Regions from separate parts of the Clavibacter sp. GW821-FHT01D01 genome, predicted to be linked through region 2. Evidence: riboswitches for the same ligand, from Rfam matches in the RefSeq annotation. Region 2 holds a riboswitch; the other holds the start of a gene.
What was found. A riboswitch is a leader RNA that binds a small molecule or an ion and turns the genes downstream of it on or off. The one in region 2 is predicted to bind thiamine pyrophosphate.

Region 1: another riboswitch for thiamine pyrophosphate. It lies ahead of thiM (hydroxyethylthiazole kinase); the one in region 2 lies ahead of AC07VC_RS12145 (ECF transporter S component).

The regions. Positions count from the first base shown of each region.
Region 1 covers NZ_JBWKXC010000004.1:51,539-60,277, reverse strand. The annotation lists gene AC07VC_RS07365 (DEAD/DEAH box helicase) at 1-1,101, shown strand, start outside; gene AC07VC_RS07360 (hypothetical protein) at 1,173-1,349, opposite strand; gene AC07VC_RS07355 (MFS transporter) at 1,401-2,759, opposite strand; gene AC07VC_RS07350 (hypothetical protein) at 3,053-3,403, shown strand; gene AC07VC_RS07345 (bifunctional hydroxymethylpyrimidine kinase/phosphomethylpyrimidine kinase) at 3,478-5,811, opposite strand; gene thiM (hydroxyethylthiazole kinase) at 5,808-6,635, opposite strand; TPP riboswitch at 6,626-6,717, opposite strand; gene AC07VC_RS07335 (hypothetical protein) at 6,749-7,099, shown strand; gene AC07VC_RS07330 (MFS transporter) at 7,152-8,261, shown strand; gene AC07VC_RS07325 (S9 family peptidase) at 8,276-8,739, opposite strand, start outside.
Region 2 covers NZ_JBWKXC010000008.1:170,041-178,779, forward strand. The annotation lists gene treZ (malto-oligosyltrehalose trehalohydrolase) at 1-1,566, opposite strand, end outside; gene treY (malto-oligosyltrehalose synthase) at 1,569-3,914, opposite strand; gene glgX (glycogen debranching protein GlgX) at 3,911-6,115, opposite strand; gene AC07VC_RS12140 (hypothetical protein) at 6,316-6,648, shown strand; TPP riboswitch at 6,777-6,887, shown strand; gene AC07VC_RS12145 (ECF transporter S component) at 6,921-7,577, shown strand; gene AC07VC_RS12150 (ABC transporter ATP-binding protein) at 7,580-8,739, shown strand, end outside.

The DNA.
Region 1 (8,739 bases), on a different contig from region 2:
CAGTCGCAGCGCTCGAAGTTCGTGCTGGCGCTCGCCGAGAGCATCCGGCAGCGCCAGTCCGCGCCGCTGCTGATGGCGCTGACGGGCACCCCGCTCATCAACGACATCGACGACTTCCGCGCCATCTGGCAGTTCCTCGGCTGGATCGACGGCGACAAGCCGACGTCCGTCCTCATGGGCGAGCTGGAGGAGGCGGGACTCACGCCCGCCGATCCCGGGTTCTTCGCGGAGGCGCGACGCGCGGTCATCGACCTCGGCATCGTCCGCCGCCGCAAGATCGACGTGGCGACCGACCTGCCGTCCAAGCGGATCGCCGACCTCCCCGTCGAGCTCGACGACGACCTGGGCCGCTCCATCCGCCAGGCCGAGCGCGAGCTCGCCGCCCGCCTGGTGCGGCGCTTCACGGCGCTCGTCGGCGCGCGCGGCACCACCGTGCCGGAGGTCCTCGACGGACCGGCGGCGGAGCGGGCGCACCTCGTGCGGCTCGTCGCGCAGTCGGAGCTCGACGAGGCCAAGGCGCAGAAGACCGGGGAGAACGTCTTCACCATGGTCCGCCGCATCGGCCAGGCCAAGGCGGTGCTCGCCGCCGACTACGCGGCGCAGCTCGCGCGCTCGGTCGGCAAGGTCGTGTTCTTCGCCAAGCACGTCGACGTGATGGACCAGGCCGAGGCCACGTTCGCGAAGCGGGACATCCGCAGCGTCTCGATCCGCGGCGACCAGTCGCCCGCGGCGCGCCAGGACGCCATCGACTCCTTCCAGAACGATCCCGAGGTGGAGGTCGTGGTCTGCTCGCTCACCGCTGCGGGCGTCGGCCTCAACCTGCAGGCCGCGTCGAACGTGGTGCTCGCCGAGCTCAGCTGGACCTCCGCGGAGCAGACGCAGGCCATCGACCGCGTGCACCGGATCGGCCAGGAGGAGCCCGTCACCGCGTGGCGCATCATCGCGGCGCAGACCATCGACGCGAAGATCGCGGAGCTCATCGACAGCAAGGCGGGCCTCGCGGCGCGCGCGCTCGACGGCGAGGACCTCGACGAGGCCGGATCCACGTCCGTCCAGCTCGATGCCCTGTCGCACCTGCTCGAGGAGGCGCTGGCCGCGTAGCCGTCGCGACCCGCACGACGACGCCCCCGCGACCTGCTGGTCGCGGGGGCGTCGTCGTCGCACGGGACGGCTCAGCCGCGCTCGGCCTTCCGGCGCTCCCGCTCGGCCTTGCGGGCCGCGCGGCGCTCGCGGGCGACGGCGTCCTGCGCGTCCTGCGTGGGGTTCGAGCGGGTGGTGCCGATGACGGCGAAGGCGATGAGGATCACGACGACGACCATCACGGCGACGACGACGAAGGTGGGCACCACGGTAGCTCCTCGGGGTCGGGCATCACGAGCGTACCGACCGGATCCGCCGGCTCAGTCCTCGAGGGCCTCGCCGCGCAGGTCCGGCAGGGTGAGCGCGGCGACGGCGGCCAGCGCGAAGACGCCCGCGAACACGCCGAACGGTAGGGCGACGCCACCGAGGGCGAGCAGCGGCGGCACGCACAGCGGCGCGATGATCGACGCGAGCCGCCCGAATCCGGCCGCGCTGCCCGCGCCCGTCGCGCGCACGCGCGTCGGGTACAGCTCGGGCGTCACCGCGTAGAGCGCGCCCCATGCGCCGAGGTTCGAGAACGACATGAGGGCGCCGAACACGAGGATCGAGGTCACGTCGTCGGCGGTGCCGAAGAGGCCCGCGGACACGGCGGATCCCGCGAGGAAGACCGCGAGCGTCACGCGGCGCCCCCAGCGCTCCACGAGCCAGGCCGAGACCGCGTAGCCCGGCAGCTGCGCGAGCGTGATGAGCAGGGTGTACCCGAAGGAGCGCACCAGCGAGAAGCCCTGCGCCACCAGCAGCGTCGGCAGCCAGATGAAGGCGCCGTAGTAGGCGAAGTTGACGCAGAACCACACGATCCAGAGGGAGAGGGTGCGGCGGCGCAGGCGCGCGCCGAAGAGGCGCTCTCGGGGAGCGGCGTCGGCGGCGGGCGCGGCGGACGCGGCCTCGGCGGCGGTCTCGGGCACCCGCGCGTCGTCGACCGGCGCCGCTGCTCCGGCCGACTCCTCCAGCCCGCGGACCACGCGCTCCGCCTCCGCGTGCCGGCCCTTCGCCTCGAGGAAGCGCACCGACTCCGGCAGCCGGAGCCGGACGAAGATCGCCCACACCGCGGGCACCGCGCCGAGCGCGAGCGCCCAGCGCCAGCCGTCTTCGCTCGTGGGGATGACCAGGTAGCCGATGAGCGCGGCCGCCGTCCAGCCGACCGCCCAGGAGGACTCGAGGATCACGATCACGCGCCCGCGGATCCGCGCCGGCGAGAACTCGCTCACGAGCGTCGACGCGACCGGCAGCTCCGCACCGAGCCCGAGGCCCACGACGAACCGCAGCGCGATGAGCGCGCCGACCGACATCGCGAGCGCGGACACGCCCGTCGCGAGGCCGTAGACGAGCAGCGTGAGGGCGAACACCTGCCGACGTCCGATGCGGTCCGCGACCAGCCCGCCGACGCTCGCGCCGATCGCCATGCCGAGGAAGCCCGCCGACGCGACGAGGCCGAGCTGCCCCGCGTCCGCCTCCCACACCACGGCGAGCTGGGCGATGACGAACGAGATGAGGCCGACGTCCATCGCGTCGAGGGCCCAGCCGACGCCGCTGCCGCCGAGGATGCGGGAGTGGCCGCGGGTCCAGGGGAGCGCGTCGAGGCGCTGGGCGCGGGTGGGCCGCGAGGTGGTCGTGGTCATGGTGTGGGGCTCCCGGGAGGCGCACGGCGCGCGATGGTCGCCGCGTCGGCGGTGTGGAGGACGGGCGACGCCGCGGGAGACGGGGATCCGTCGGCGGCGGGTCGAGCGTAGCGCCGCGGCGGTCCGCCTCCGGGAGTGTGACGCCGGCGGTCGCGCGCCGTCGGTGCACGACGTGAGATGACCGCCGGCGCGCGGGGACCGTGGCGTGCAGCGTGCAGCGTGCAGCGTGCGGCGTGCGGCGTGCGTCGTGCGGGCCCTGGTCCGGGACTCGCCGCGACCCTAGGCTCGTCACCATGTCCGTCCCCACCCCCGTCGCCGTGGATCCGGCCCCGCCGCGTCCCCGCCTCCTGCCCGCGCCGCTGGTCCTGCTCGTGGGCCTGGTGCTCGTGCCGCTCGCCCTCAGCCTGGCGGCGAACAGCTGGTCGGCGCCCGACGCGGCGGACTACGTGCGCATGGCCTTCGCCTCCGTCGCGGGGATCGTCGTCGCGATCGGCACGGTCGTCCTGCTCCTCGTCGACCGCATCCGGCACCGCGCGCCCGCGGGCACGATGGTCGCCCTCACCGTCGTGGTCGCGGTCTGGGGCGCGAGCAGCCTCGACTCCACCCTCGACCTGCTGCTGCAGCGGCTCGCCTCCGTGGGCTGAGCCCCGCGGACGCACGCGCCGCCGCATCCTCGCGACGCCGGACGCGCGCCGGGCGCGACCCGGCCGGTGCCGGATCAGCCGAGCGCCTCCGGGGCGCGGAAGAAGTCGCGCTCGTACGCCGCCGAGAGGCGGGACGCCTCGACCATCGCGGACCGGCGGACGGGGCCCGCGAGGACCGCCGCCTCGTCCACCAGCTCGCACGCGCGCCGGGTCGCGGCCGTGAAGGCGGGATCCGCGTACGTCTCGAGCCACGCCGCGTACGGGTGCGCGGACCCGGCCGCCGCCGCGGCGGATCCCGCCGCGTGGAGCCGGACGCCCACGTCGGCGTAGATCGTGAAGCAGGGCAGGAGCGCCGCGACGAGCACGGCGTAGTCGCTGCCGGCGGCGTGCGCGAGCAGGTGGTCGACGTAGGCGCGCGTCACCGGGCCGGCGACCGCGGGCGCGGGGTGCCGGGACAGCCACTCCTCGTGCAGCGTCGACTCGGCGGCGATCGCGTCGGCCGCGGACCGCGCCCACGCGACCTGCGCGTCGGGCGTCGGCGCGAGCTGGCTGGCCCGGGCGAGCACGCGGGAGTAGGCGCGGAGGTAGATCGCGTCCTGCGCGAGGTAGTGCGAGAACCACGCCTCCGGCAGGCTGCCGTCGCCGAGGCGGCGGACGAAGGGCAGGCCGTCGATCTCGCGGCGGAGGTCCGCCGATCCGGACCACATCTCCTCCGAGACGGGCGGCAGGTGCGTGCCCGCGGCATCCCACAGCGCGCGCAGGTGGTCGAGCGGGCCGGCCCCCTCGCCGACGTCGAGGTCCTCGGCGCGCGCCAGGGATCCCGTGAGCCAGCCCTTCGCCTCCGTGAGCGCCGCGAGCCAGTCGCCGCGCCGCGGCTGCAGGGTCGCGAGCGCGCTCGAGAGGGAGCAGCCGGTGCCGTGCGTGCTCGTCGTGGCGATGCGCGGGCCGGGGACGACGCGGACGGCGGAGTCCGCGGCGTCAGAGCCGTCCGCGCCGTCCCCGGCGGGAACGACGAGCGCGTCCGGGCAGTCGTCCACGCGGAGGTGCCCGCCCTTGACGATCACGCGCACGCCGTGCCGCGCGGCGAGGGCGCGGCCCTGCGCGAGCGCGGCGTCCCAGCCGTCGGCCTCGGGCTCGCCGAGGAGCGCGGCGAGCTCCGGCAGGTTGGGCGTCACGACGTCGGCGAGCGGGAGGAGGCGCCGCAGCGCCTCGGTGGCGTCGGCGTCGAGGAGGGCGTCGCCCGACTGGGCGACCATCACCGGGTCGAGCACCACGACCGGCGGGCGCACCGCGCGCAGCCAGTCCGCCACCTCGTCCACCACGGCGGCGGATCCGAGCATGCCGACCTTCACGGCGTCGATCACCACGTCGTCGGACACCGCGTCGAGCTGCGCCCGCAGGAACGCGACCGGCGGCACGTGGATCTCCCGCACGCCCCGCGTGTTCTGCGCCACGAGCGTCGTGACGACGGCCATCCCGTAGCCGCCGTTCGCCGCGATGGACTTGAGGTCGGCCTGCACGCCTGCGCCGCCCGTCGGATCCGTGCCCGCGATGCTGAGGACGCGCGGGACGGCGCGGCTGCCGCGGGCCGGGCCGGCGGCTGCGGCGTGGTCGTGGTCGTGGTCGTGGTCGGCAGCGGCCAACTCGTCGACGGCGGAGTCGTCGCCGGTGGGGGCGGGTTCGGCGGACGCGGACCCGTCGCCCGCTGCCGCCGCCCGCACCCGAGCCCACGCGTCCGCGAGCTCGCGGGTGGCCGCCGCGGGATCCTCGGCCGCGCACACCGCGGACACCACGGCGGTGCCCGCCCCTCCCGCGGCCGCCACCGCGTCCACGTCGTCCACGTCGACCCCGCCGATCGCGACGCACGGCACGGGGGAGAGGCCCGCGATGATGCCGAACCCGTCGTGCCCGAGCGCCGCCGGGTGGTCGGGCTTGGTGCTGGTGGGCCGGATCACGCCGACGCCGAGGTAGTCGACCGTGCCGTCTGGCAGGGCGCGGACCGCCTCCACGTGCTCGGGGGCGTTCGCCGTGAGGCCGAGCACGAGGCGCCGGTCGGGGCTCGCGGCGTCGAGCATCCGCCGCACGAGGTCGGCCGGCACGTCCGACTGCCCGACGTGGACCCCGTCCACCCGCGCGCCCCGGGCGAGCGCCGCGAGGACCACGTCGACGCGGTCGTCGACGAGGAGCGCGGGCCGCGGCGCGGTCGGGTGCCCGGCGGCGTGCGCGTCGATGACGGAGGCCGCCGCGAGCACGGTCGCCAGCAGGTCGGCCGCGCTCGCGTGCTTGTCGCGGATCTGCACGGCCGTCGCCCCGCCCGCGACGGCCGCCGCGACGACCGCGGGGACGCCGCGCGCGCCGCAGAGCGTCGGATCGGTGACGAGGTAGACGGAGAGGTCGAGGCCGCTCACGACAGGCGCTCGCGCTGCGCGACGAGCTCGGGGGTCACGGCGTCGAGGGCGTCGAGCAGCGCGACCGCGAAGGAGCCGGGCCCGCGGGCGCCCTCGGCGGCGACCTCCGCGGAGATCGTGTACGCGCTCGTCGCGGCGACGGCTGCCCGCAGCGGATCCGGGTCCAGCGACGCGAACGCGGCCATCACGGCGCCGAGGGCGCAGCCCCCGCCGGTCACCTTCGTGAGGAGCGCGTCGCCCGTGTGCACGCGCACGACGCGGTGTCCGTCGGTGATGTGGTCGACGGGCCCCGAGACCGCGACGACGGTGCCGTAGGTGCGGGCGAGGAGCAGGGCCGCGTCGAGTGCGGCCTCCACCGCGTCGGTCGCGTCGACGCCCCGGCCGCCCGCTCCGCCGGTCGCGAGCGCGAGGATCTCGGACGCGTTGCCGCGCACGATCGTCGGCGACAGGGCCACGAGCTCGTGCGCGAGCCGGGTGCGCACCGGCAGGGCGCCGACGGCGACGGGATCCAGCACCCATGGTGTGCCCGCCTCGCGGGCGGCGTGCGCGGCCTCGACCGCGGCCTCCCGCTGCTCGGCGTGCGGCGTGCCGAGGTTCACGAGCACCCCCGACGCGATCCGGGCGAACGGCCCCGCCTCGGTGGGCACGTCGGTCATCGCGGGCGCGGCACCGAGCGCGAGCAGGACGTTGGCGGTGAAGCCGGTGACGACGGCGTTCGTGATGCACTGCACGAGCGGCGTGCGCTCCCGCAGCAGGCGGAGGAGGTCCGCCGAGGCGGTCCCCGCTCCCGTGGTCTCGTGGGTGGACGGGCGCGCAGCGCTCATGATGACATCCCTCCGCCGGTGCGAACCGGATCAGGTGCGACGGGTCTCATCTCAGCCCTCGTGGGCACCCCGTGTCAGGGATCCACCCTAGGGGTGCGAGAGGCGGCTCGCCTGTGATCGACGGCGGCGATCGCGTCGCTCGCCGACACCGCACGACGGACGGGGCCGTGATGGACGACAGCCACATGATCCCCGCGCTCCGCCGCGGCCAGCCATTGCGGGAGTGGGACGACCTGCCAGCCGACCACGCATCGGGCGCGGCGATGCTGATGTTGCAGGGCGCGGGCGCGGGCGCGGATGGGTCGGTGGAGCGGCTCATCGCGGGCGAGCCCCTCTCGACTGAGGACGTCGTGGCCTTCGGGCGGTTGAACTTCGTGTGCTACCTCAGCGGATGGGTGCCGATGGTCGCCCTGTATCGCGAGCCGCTCATCGACCCCGTCGTCCGCGAACTGCTCGCGCGCTGATCGTGGCGCACGCGGCGGGGGCGTCCCACGCATGGATCGATGGGGCGCGCGGGTGCTGATCAACCGGGACTTCGCCTGGTTCTGGGCTGCCCAGGCGACGTCGTCCTTCGGTGAGTACCTGCTCGCCTCCACCGTCACCGTCTGGCTCATCACCGACCTCGCGGCAGGCGAGCCGGAGCTGCCTGCCCTGGTCTCGGCGGTTGTCGTGACCAGCACGCTGCCGCGCCTCGTCGTCGCGCCGCTGGTGGGGGTGCTCGTCGATCGCTGGCGAGCAGGCAGGGCGATGGTCTCCGCCGACCTGATCCGCTTCGCTCTGCTCCTCCCGATGCTCGCGATCGCGGCGAGGGGCGGCGACGCCCTCGTCATCGTGGCGCTGCTGGTGACCCTCACGTTGATCGGCGCGGCGTCGCAGTTCTTCCTGCCCGCACGAGCCGCGGCGCTCCAGGCGCTCCTCCCCGAGGATCGACGTGCGGACGCCGCCGGGAAGATGATGTTCGCCGCCGTCGGCATCGCCGTCATCGCCACGTCGGCGGGGGCCCGCGCTCTACGCGGTGCTGGGGCCTCTCCCCGCACTGGCGGTGAACGCCCTCACGTTCGCGCTGTCCGCGGTGTGCGTGAGCAGGGTGGAGGGTGCGCGGTCGGCACGGCCGGATGCGGACGCGGCACGTCGCTACTGGCCGGAGTTCGACGCCGGTCTCTTCGTGGCCTGGCGGACCCCGTCGATCCGCCTGGTCATCGTCGGGGTGTCGGTCTACGGCCTCTCGCTCGGGACCAACAACTCGGTGCTCGCCCTGTTCACCCTCGGACACCTGGGGCTCACGCCCGCGCAGTACGGCGTCGTCAGCGGCACGTTCAGCCTCGGCGGACTCGCCGGATCGGTCCTCGCTCCGCGCCTGGCGGCCGTCGCCACGCCGCGCGCGGCATTACTCGCGGGTCTCGGATCGATGGGGCCGTCTACGTCGCCTACTCGCAGGTGCGCGCCTTCGAGGCGGCCGTGGCGCTCACATCCCTCCTCGGCACCGTCGCCACGGGGTGGCTCCTGAGCGTCGTGCGGGACGCCCGGCAGGCGGCCTACGGGAACGCGATCCTCGTCGGAGCGCTCCTGCTCTGCCTGGGCGCGTCGGGGATGGCAGCCGGAGGGCGGACGGCCCGCCGCGGGTGACGGACGAGCCGCCGCTACCCGAGCCCCGCCACGTCGAGCACCCACGCGTAGTCCGAGGCGCGCTCGCGCCACGCGTCGTAGCGGCCCGACTTGCCGCCGTGGCCGGCCTGCATCTCGGTGCGCAGCAGCACCGGCGCGCCGACCTCGCGGAGGCGGGCCGTCCACTTCGCGGGCTCGACGTAGAGGACGCGCGTGTCGTTGAGGCTCGTGACCGCGAGGATCCGCGGGTACTCGACGCCCTCGCGCACGTTCTCGTACGGCGTGTACGACTTCATGTACGCGTACACCTCGGGGTCGTGCAGCGGGTCGCCCCACTCGTCCCACTCGATGACGGTGAGGGGCAGCGACGGGTCGAGGATGCTCGTCAAGGCGTCGACGAACGGCACGCCCGCGAGGATCCCGGCGAACCGGTCGGGCGCGATGTTCGCGACCGCGCCCATGAGCAGGCCGCCGGCGCTCCGGCCCTCGGCCACGAGGC
Region 2 (8,739 bases):
CTCCGCGAACCGGGGATCGGTGAGGTCGGGGTGCGCCCGGCGGAGGCGGATGAGCTCGCTGTAGAGCGCGAACAGGCGCGCGTGGCGCGAGTCGGCCGCCTCCGTCCCGTAGAGCTCGGCCCAGTCGAGCTTCGAGTCCTCGAACGTCGAGGGGTCCTGCGGGTTCGGCACGACGGACTCGTCCCAGCCCATCTTCGCGAACTCCTCGATGCGGCCCTTCGCGGTCGCCTCGCCGAGGTCGTGCTCCGGGTGCGACGTGAAGAACTGCCACGGGGTGGTGGCGCCCCACTCCTCGCCCATGAAGAGCATGGGCGTGAAGGGCGACGTGAGCGTGAGCACCGCGGCCAGCGCCAGTCCGCCCTCGTCGAGCGTCGCCGTGAGTCGGTCGCCCGTGGCGCGGTTGCCGATCTGGTCGTGGTTCTGGTTCGCGACCACGAGGCGGTGCGTCGGGATCCGCTCGGTGTCGAGCGGCCGCCCGTGGACGCGGCCGCGGAACGACGACCACGTGCCGTCGTGGAAGAACCCGCGCGTGAGCACCTTGGCGAGGGCGCCCAGGGAGGCGAAGTCCTCGTAGTAGCCGGTCGTCTCGCCCGTGAGCGCCACGTGGACCGCGTGGTGGAAGTCGTCGCTCCACTGCGCGTCGAGGCCGTAGCCGTGCGCCTCGCGCGAGGTGATCAGCTTCGGGTCGTTGAGGTCGGACTCCGCGATGAGCGTGAGCGGCCGCCCGACGTGCGCCGCCAGGACGTCGACCTGCACCGCGAGCTCCTCGAGGAGGTGCGTCGCGGTGTGGTCCACGAGCGCGTGCACCGCGTCGAGGCGCAGCGCGTCCACGTGGTAGTCGCCGAGCCACATGAGCGCGTTGTCGATGATGTACTCGCGGACGGGACCGGAGTCCTCGCCGTCGAGGTTGAGGCTGGACCCCCAGGTGTTGGCCGAGGCCTCGTGCAGGTACGGGCCGAACTCGGGCAGGTAGTTGCCCGAGGGGCCGAGGTGGTTGTAGACCACGTCCTGGACCACGCCCAGGCCGCGGGCGTGGCACGCGTCGACGAACCGCTGGTAGGCCTCGGGGCCGCCGTACGTCTCCTGGACGGCGTACCAGAGCACCCCGTCGTAGCCCCAGTTGTGCGTGCCGTTGAAGCCGTTGACCGGGAGGACCTCCACGAGGTCCACGCCGAGCGCGACGAGGTGGTCGAGCCGGTCGATGGCGGAGTCGAGCGTGCCCTCGGGCGTGAACGTCCCGATGTGCATCTCGTAGATGACGGCCCCGGCGAGGCGGCGGCCGGTCCACGCCTGGTCCGTCCACGCGAAGGTCGAGGGGTCGTAGGTGCGCGAGCGTCCGTGGACGCCGTCCGGCTGGCGTCGCGAGCGGGGGTCCGGCACGGCGGTGTCGGCGTCGTCCACGAGGTAGCCGTAGTCGAGGTCGCCGGAGGGCAGGGCCTCGGCGCGCTCGGCGTCGAGGGTCCACCACCCGTCGCCCACGGGGGAGAGCGGCAGGCGCTCGTCGCCCACGGACAGGGCGAGGGTGCGGGCCTTCGGGGCCCAGATGTCGAAGCGGTCGTCGGTCATGCTCAGCTCCCGGAGGTGAGGTCGGCGGCGGTGGAGGCGGGCGCGAGGATCGCGACGGGGTAGTCGGCGAGGAGCGCCGCGACGGAGACGCGACCGCCCTGCAGGCGGCGTCCGCTGACGTGGTCGACGAGGTCGCCCTCCGGCAGCGCGAGCGCGGTCGCGCCCCACCCGCCGCCGGTCTCGAGTCCCACGGGGAGGCGGGTCGCGACGGTGATCGCGCCGCCGCGGTCGAACGCGATGACGTGGGCCGCGGCGTCGCCCGTCGCGTGCAGGGGCTCGTAGCCCGAGAAGAGCTCCGGGTGGTTGCGTCGGAGGCGCAGCGCGCGGGCCGTGACGAGGAGCTTGGCGGCCCCCGTCTCGTCGATCGCGGGCTCGGCGCCCGCGAGGACCGCGTCGAGGGCGGCGCGGCGCATGCCGAAGTCGACCTCGCGGCGGTTGTCCGGGTCCACGAGGCTCGTCTCCCACAGCTCGCTGCCCTGGTACACGTCGGGCATGCCCGGGGCCGTCAGCTGGATCGCCTTCGCCGCCAGCGCGTTCGACCAGCCGGGGCCGGACAGCCGGTCGTAGAGGCCGGCCACGATGCTGCGGGCGCGCGGGTCGTCGAAGGCCGAGTCGACGAGCGCGTGCATGCGCTCCTCGAAGGCCTCGTCCGGCGCGGTCCACATGGTGGAGTCGCCCGCCTCGCGGGACGCCTTCTCGGCGTACGCGTGCAGGCGCTCGCGGGAGGCGGGCCAGGTGCCGACGAGGGTCTGCCACAGCAGGTTCTCGAACGGCCCGTCACCGGTCGGCGCGACCTCGCGGAGCTGCTCGAGGGCCTCGCGCCAGGCCTCGGGCGCCTCGGACAGCACGTCGATGCGGGCACGGACGTCCTCGCCGCGCTTCGTGTCGTGCGTGGACAGCGTGGTCATGGCGTGCGGCGCGATGCGGTGCCGCTCCTGCTGGCGGGCGTGGAAGTCGTCGACGCCGATCGCGAAGATCGACGGGTCGGCGCCGACCTCGTTGAGGGACACGAGGCGGGAGTAGCGGTAGAACGCGGTGTCCTCGACGCCCTTCGCCATGACCATGCCACTCGTCTGCTGGAAGCGCTGGGCGACGGCCGTGGCGGGGTCCGAGAGCTGCGGCATGAGCGCGTCGATGGTGCCGGCGAGGTCGGGTCGACTGGCGCGGGCGGCGTCGGCCGCCTGCTCCAGGTGCGCGAGGCCGCCGGGGAGGTAGCTGCGGTAGACGGGGAAGGTGGCGAGCAGCTCCGCGAGCGCGTCGGCGGCGTCGGCGGGGGCGTCCTCCACGAGGCGCTCGAGGCGGAGCACCTCGCTCCGGAGGATCCCGTCGGCGATGCCGCGCTTGGTCCCGCGGATCATGTCGGCCCAGCTGACGACCTCGCCCTGGGGGAGGCCGCGGAGCGACGCGTCGAGGTGGTCGAGCTCGACCTGGCCGTCGGGGTCGACGAGCACGCGGTCGATCTCGGCCAGCGCGTCGTAGCCCGTCGTGCCGGCGGTCGCCCAGTCGGTGGGGAGCGCCTCGCCGGGCTCGAGGATCTTCTCGACGAGCACGTAGGCGCCGTCGGTGATGCGCGCGAGGTCGTCCAGGTACGCCTTGGGGTCGAGCAGGCCGTCCGGGTGGTCGACGCGCAGGCCGTCGGCGAGCCCCTCCCGGAACCAGCGGGAGATCTCCGCGTGCGACTCCTCGAACACGTGCGGCAGCTCGACGCGGATCCCGGCGAGCGTGTTGACCGCGAAGAAGCGGCGGTAGTTGAGCTCGGCGTCCGCGCGGCGCCAGTTGACCAGCTCGTAGGACTGGCGCGCGTGCACGGTCCGCGCGTCCGCGTCGTCCTCGGCGGTGCCGGGGGCCACGGGGTAGCGGGTGTCGTAGTAGCGCAGCTCCACGGTGCCGTCGTCGCCGCGGACGAGCGTGAGGCGGTCGAGCTCGTCGTCGCCGTCCCCGAGGACGGGGATGCGGACCTTGCCGCCGCCGAAGTCCCAGTCCACGTCGAACGCGTCCGCGTAGCGGCTCGCGGTGCCGTGCGTGAGCAGGTCCCACCACCAGAGGCTCTCGACGGGGGTGGCGACGCCGACGTGGTTCGGGACGATGTCGACGAGCACGCCGAGGCCGAGCTCGTGCGCGCGGGCCGCCACGGCCGCCATGCCCGCCGCGCCGCCGCGCGCCGGGTCGACCTGCGAGTGGTCGACGACGTCGTAGCCGTGGTCGGATCCGGGCTCCGCCGTGAGGATGGGGCTGAGGTACACCCAGTCCGCCCCGAGGTCCTTCACGTACTGCAGCTGGTCGGCGACCGCGGCGAGGTCGAAGGACTCCCGCACCTGGAACCGGTAGGTGGAGATGGGGGTTCTCAACTGATGTCGCTCCTTGGTTCTGCGGCGGGCCGGTCGGCCTGCGCGTGGGTGAGGACGGCGAGGCTCGCCGCGACCGAGTGGTCGGGCTCCACCTCGGGCTCCGTGTAGGCACGGAGCACCACGAGGGCCTTGGCCTGCACATCGACGACGCTACTCGCGCGGAGGGCCGTCGAGTCGGCTCCGACGCCCGCGGTGTCGATCACGGTCTCCCAGGCGTCCGCGTACTCGTCCGACGGGAGCGTGAACGCGACGGGGGCGTCGTGGGCGTTGAAGTAGAGCAGGAAGTGCGTGTCGTAGATGTCCTCGCCGCGGCGGTCGCGCCCGCGGATCCCGTTGCCGTTGAGGAACATCCCGATGGCGCGGAGGCCGGACTCCCAGTCGTCGTCCGACATGGGCGTCGCGTCGGCGTCGAGCCACACGATGTCGGGCAGCGGCTCGCCCTCGCCGCGACGCACGGGACGCCCGTCGAAGAAGCGCCCGCGGCGGAAGGTCGGGTGCTCCTTGCGGAGCCGCACGACCGACGCCGTGAACTCCGCGAGCGGCTGGTCGGCCTGGTCCCAGTGCACCCAGCTGATCTCGTTGTCCTGCGCGTACGTGTTGTTGTTGCCCTGCTGGGTGCGGCCGAGCTCGTCGCCGTGCAGGATCATCGGCACGCCCTGCGACAGGATCATCGTCGCGAGCATGTTGCGCTGCTGTCGGCCCCGCAGCGTGAGGACGGCCGGGTCGTCCGTCGGCCCCTCGACGCCCATGTTCCAGGAGCGGTTGTGGCTCTCGCCGTCGGCGTTGCCCTCGCCGTTGGCCTCGTTGTGCTTCTCGTCGTAGCTGACGAGGTCGGCGATCGTGAAGCCGTCGTGCGCGGTGATGAAGTTGATGGACGCGACCGGTCGGCGGCCCGAGTGCTCGTACAGGTCGGCGGATCCCGTGATGCGGGCGGCGAACTCCCCGAGCGAGGAGGCCTCGCCGCGCCAGAAGTCGCGCACGGTGTCGCGGTACTTGCCGTTCCACTCGGTCCACTGCGGCGGGAAGTTGCCCACCTGGTATCCGCCGGGGCCCACGTCCCAGGGCTCGGCGATGAGCTTGACCTGCGACACCACCGGGTCCTGCTGCACGAGCTCGAAGAAGGTGGCGAGCTTGTCGACGTCGTAGAACTCGCGGGCGAGGGCCGAGGCCAGGTCGAAGCGGAAGCCGTCGACGTGCATCTCGGTGACCCAGTAGCGCAGCGAGTCCATGATCAGCTGCAGCGAGTGCGGGTGCCGGACGTTCAGGGAGTTGCCGGTGCCCGTGTAGTCCATGTAGTAGGTCGGGTCGTCCTCCATGAGCCGGTAGTAGGCCTGGTTGTCGATGCCCTTGAAGGAGAGGGTGGGCCCGAGGTGGTTGCCCTCGGCCGTGTGGTTGTAGACGACGTCGAGGATGACCTCGATCCCCGCCGCGTGCAGCGCGCGCACCATGGACTTGAACTCCTGCACCTGCTGCCCGAGCTCGCCGGTGGACGAGTAGGCGTTGTGCGGGGCGAAGAACCCGATGGTGTTGTAGCCCCAGTAGTTCCGGAGCCCCTTCTCGAGCAGGGTGTTGTCCTGCACGAACTGGTGCACGGGCATCAGCTCGATCGCGGTGATGCCGAGGTGCTGCAGGTGGTCGATGACGGCGGGGTGCGCGATGCCGGCGTAGGTGCCGCGCAGCTCCTCGGGCACCCGCGGGTTCAGCTGCGTGAGGCCCTTGACGTGCGCCTCGTAGACGACGGACTCGCTGTAGGGCGTGCGGGGCAGGCGGTCGCCGTCCCAGTCGAAGAACGGGTTGACCACGACGCCGAGCATCATGTGCGGGCCCGAGTCCTCGTCGTTGCGGCTGTCCGGGTCGCCGAACTCGTAGGCGAACAGCGACGGGTGCCAGTCGAACTCGCCGCAGGTGGCCTTCGCGTACGGGTCGAGGAGGAGCTTCGCCGGGTTCGACCGGTGGCCGGCCTCCGGCTCGTACGGCGCGGTGACGCGGTAGCCGTAGCGCTGTCCCGGCTGTACGTGCGGGAGGTAGCAGTGCCAGACGTGCGCGTCGACCTCGGTGACGTCCACGCGGGTCTCGGTGCCGTCCTCGTCGACGAGGCACAGCTGCACCGCCTCGGCGACCTCGCTGAAGAGCGCGAAGTTGGTGCCGCTCCCGTCGAAGGTCGCGCCGAGCGGATAGGGGTTTCCGGGCCAGGTGTGCAAGTGGTCCTCCAGTTGGGTCGACTCGTCCGCCGACGGCGCGCGGGGGCGCGATCCGTCGGGGGCGGGGCAGGCGGTGGATCCGCATCGGCCGCAGCGGCGGGGAGGGCCGGATGCGACGCAGCGACGCACCAGGGGCGAGGGTACCGTGAGGACCCGGATCGACCCGCATCCCGCGCGTCCCGCGGGGTACGGTGGGACGCATGACCAACCTCGTCGCACAGCTCGCAGAGAACGTGAAGAACGCCGGAGTGGGGACGGTCTACGGCGACCCCCTCGACATCGACGGCTCGACCATCGTGCCCGTGGCCTTCGCCTGGTACGGCTTCGGCGGGGGCAGCGACCTCCCCGACTCCGACGGCAACGTCGCCGGCGGCGGCGGTGGCGGCGGCGCCACCTGGCCGATCGGCGCCTACATCGCCACCGACGGCGAGGTCCGCTTCCAGCCGAACGTCATCGCGCTGCTCGCCGTGGCCACCCCCGTCATCTGGATCTCCGGCAAGGTCCTGGTCAAGCTCATCAAGACGCTGAAGTAGCCGACCGCACGACCACCGCGGAGCGCGGGTGCCCTCGGGCGCCCGCGCTCCCGTGCGTCCAGCCCCGCGCGGCCCGGTCCGCGCCCGGCGGACGGTGCCCCCGCGACGGGTCGCGCGGGCGCTATGCTCGGCGGGAACACGGGAGTCCGGTGAGCCGGGCTGAGAGGAAGATCCCCAATCTTCGACCGTCGAACCTGATCTGGATCATGCCAGCGCAGGGAGGTTTCCTTTCTCTACCCGTGCCCTCTCCCTCCACCTAGAAGGGCACGACAGTGACCGCATCATCCCCGACCACCGCACCCGCCTCCGCCTCCCCGGCCGACGGGACCCGCGCTCCCCGCTCGGGCCTCCGCTCCCGATGGCGCGTCATCGACATCGTCGTGGCCAGCGTCCTCGGCGTGGCCTCCGGGCTCGTCTTCGTCCTCTGGAACACGGCCTCCGTGCCGATCGGCGGCTTCTTCGAGCCCCTCCTCCCGGGCCTGCAGGCGCTCGCGGGAGGCGGCTGGCTGTTCGCCGGGGTCCTCACGGGCATCGTGATCCGGAAGCCCGGCGCCGCCCTCTACGGCGAGCTGCTCGCGGCGTTCGTCTCCATGCTGGTCGGCAACGTGTGGGGCGTCGGCACCCTGCTGTCCGGCCTCACCCAGGGCCTCGGCGCCGAGCTCGTCCTCCTCGTCTTCCTGTACGCGAACTGGCGCGCCTACGTGGCCGTCCTCGCCGGCATGGGCGCGGGGCTGGCCATGGCGATCACCGACCTCATCACCTACTACCCGGGCTCGTCGGCCGTGTTCGCCACGGTCTACACGGTCGCGGCGCTGGTCTCCGGCGCGGTCGTCGCGGGTCTCCTCTCGTGGCTGGTCGCCCGCGCGCTCGCGCGCACGGGCGCGCTCTCGCGCTTCGCCTCGGGCCGCGACACCGCGGCCCGCGTCTGACCGTGCGGCGGCCGGTCCGGGGACCCTCGGCATCCCTTGTCGCCCGGGCGGACGCGGTGCCCGCGGGTCCGACGGGCGGCGCGTCCGTCCGCGCGGAGGGCTGGGGCTGGCGGCACGCGGGCCGCAGCGCGTGGGCGGTCCGCGACGTCGACCTCGTGATCGAGCCGGGTGAGCGGGTCCTCCTGCTCGGCGCGTCCGGCGCCGGGAAGACGACCCTCCTGCACGCGCTGGCGGGCGTGCTCGGCGGCGACGACGAGGGCGAGGCCCGCGGGTCGCTCCGCGTCGACGGCCAGGATCCGGCGGAGCTGCGAGGCCGCGCCGGTCTCGTGCTGCAGGACCCGGACGCGCAGGTGATCCTCTCCCGGGTCGGCGACGACGTGGCGTTCGGCTGCGAGAACCTCGGCGTCCCGCGCGAGGAGATCTGGCCCCGCGTGCGCGCGGCCCTCGACGCGGTGGGGCTCGACGTCGCCCTCGACCGCTCCACCACCGCCCTCTCCGGCGGCCAGAAGCAGCGGCTCGCCCTCGCCGGCGTGCTCGCCATGCGCCCGGGGCTCCTCCTCCTGGACGAGCCGACCGCGAACCTCGATCCCGAGGGCGTCGGCGAGGTCCGTCGTGCCGTCGAGGCGGTCGTCGGCACGACGGGTGCCACGCTCGTCGTCATCGAGCACCGCGTCGCGGTGTGGCAGGACCTCGTCGACCGCGTGGTCGTCCTCGCGGCCGACGGGGGGATCCTCGCCGACGGGGCCCCCGACGACGTCCTCCGCGAGCAGGGCGCCGCGCTCGCGTCGGCCGGCGTCTGGGTCCCCGGGCGGGAGCCGTCCGCACCCGCCCGCCGGCGGGCGGCGACGGTACCGCTCGTGCGGGCCGACGACCTCGTCGTCGGCCGCGGCGGCGCCCGCGGAACGCGCGTGGCCGACGGCATCGGCCTCGGGCTCGGATCGGGGAGGGTCACCGCCCTCACCGGGCCCAACGGCGGCGGGAAGAGCACCCTCGCGCTGACGCTCGGGGGACTGCTGCCCCCGGTCGCGGGCCGGGTCGTCGCCGAGGCGGACCTCGCGGCCGGGCTCGCCCCCGACCCCGCCGCCTGGCGCTCCCGCGAGCTCGCGGCCCGCGTGGGCACCGTGTTCCAGGATCCCGAGCACCAGTTCCTCGCCCCCACGGT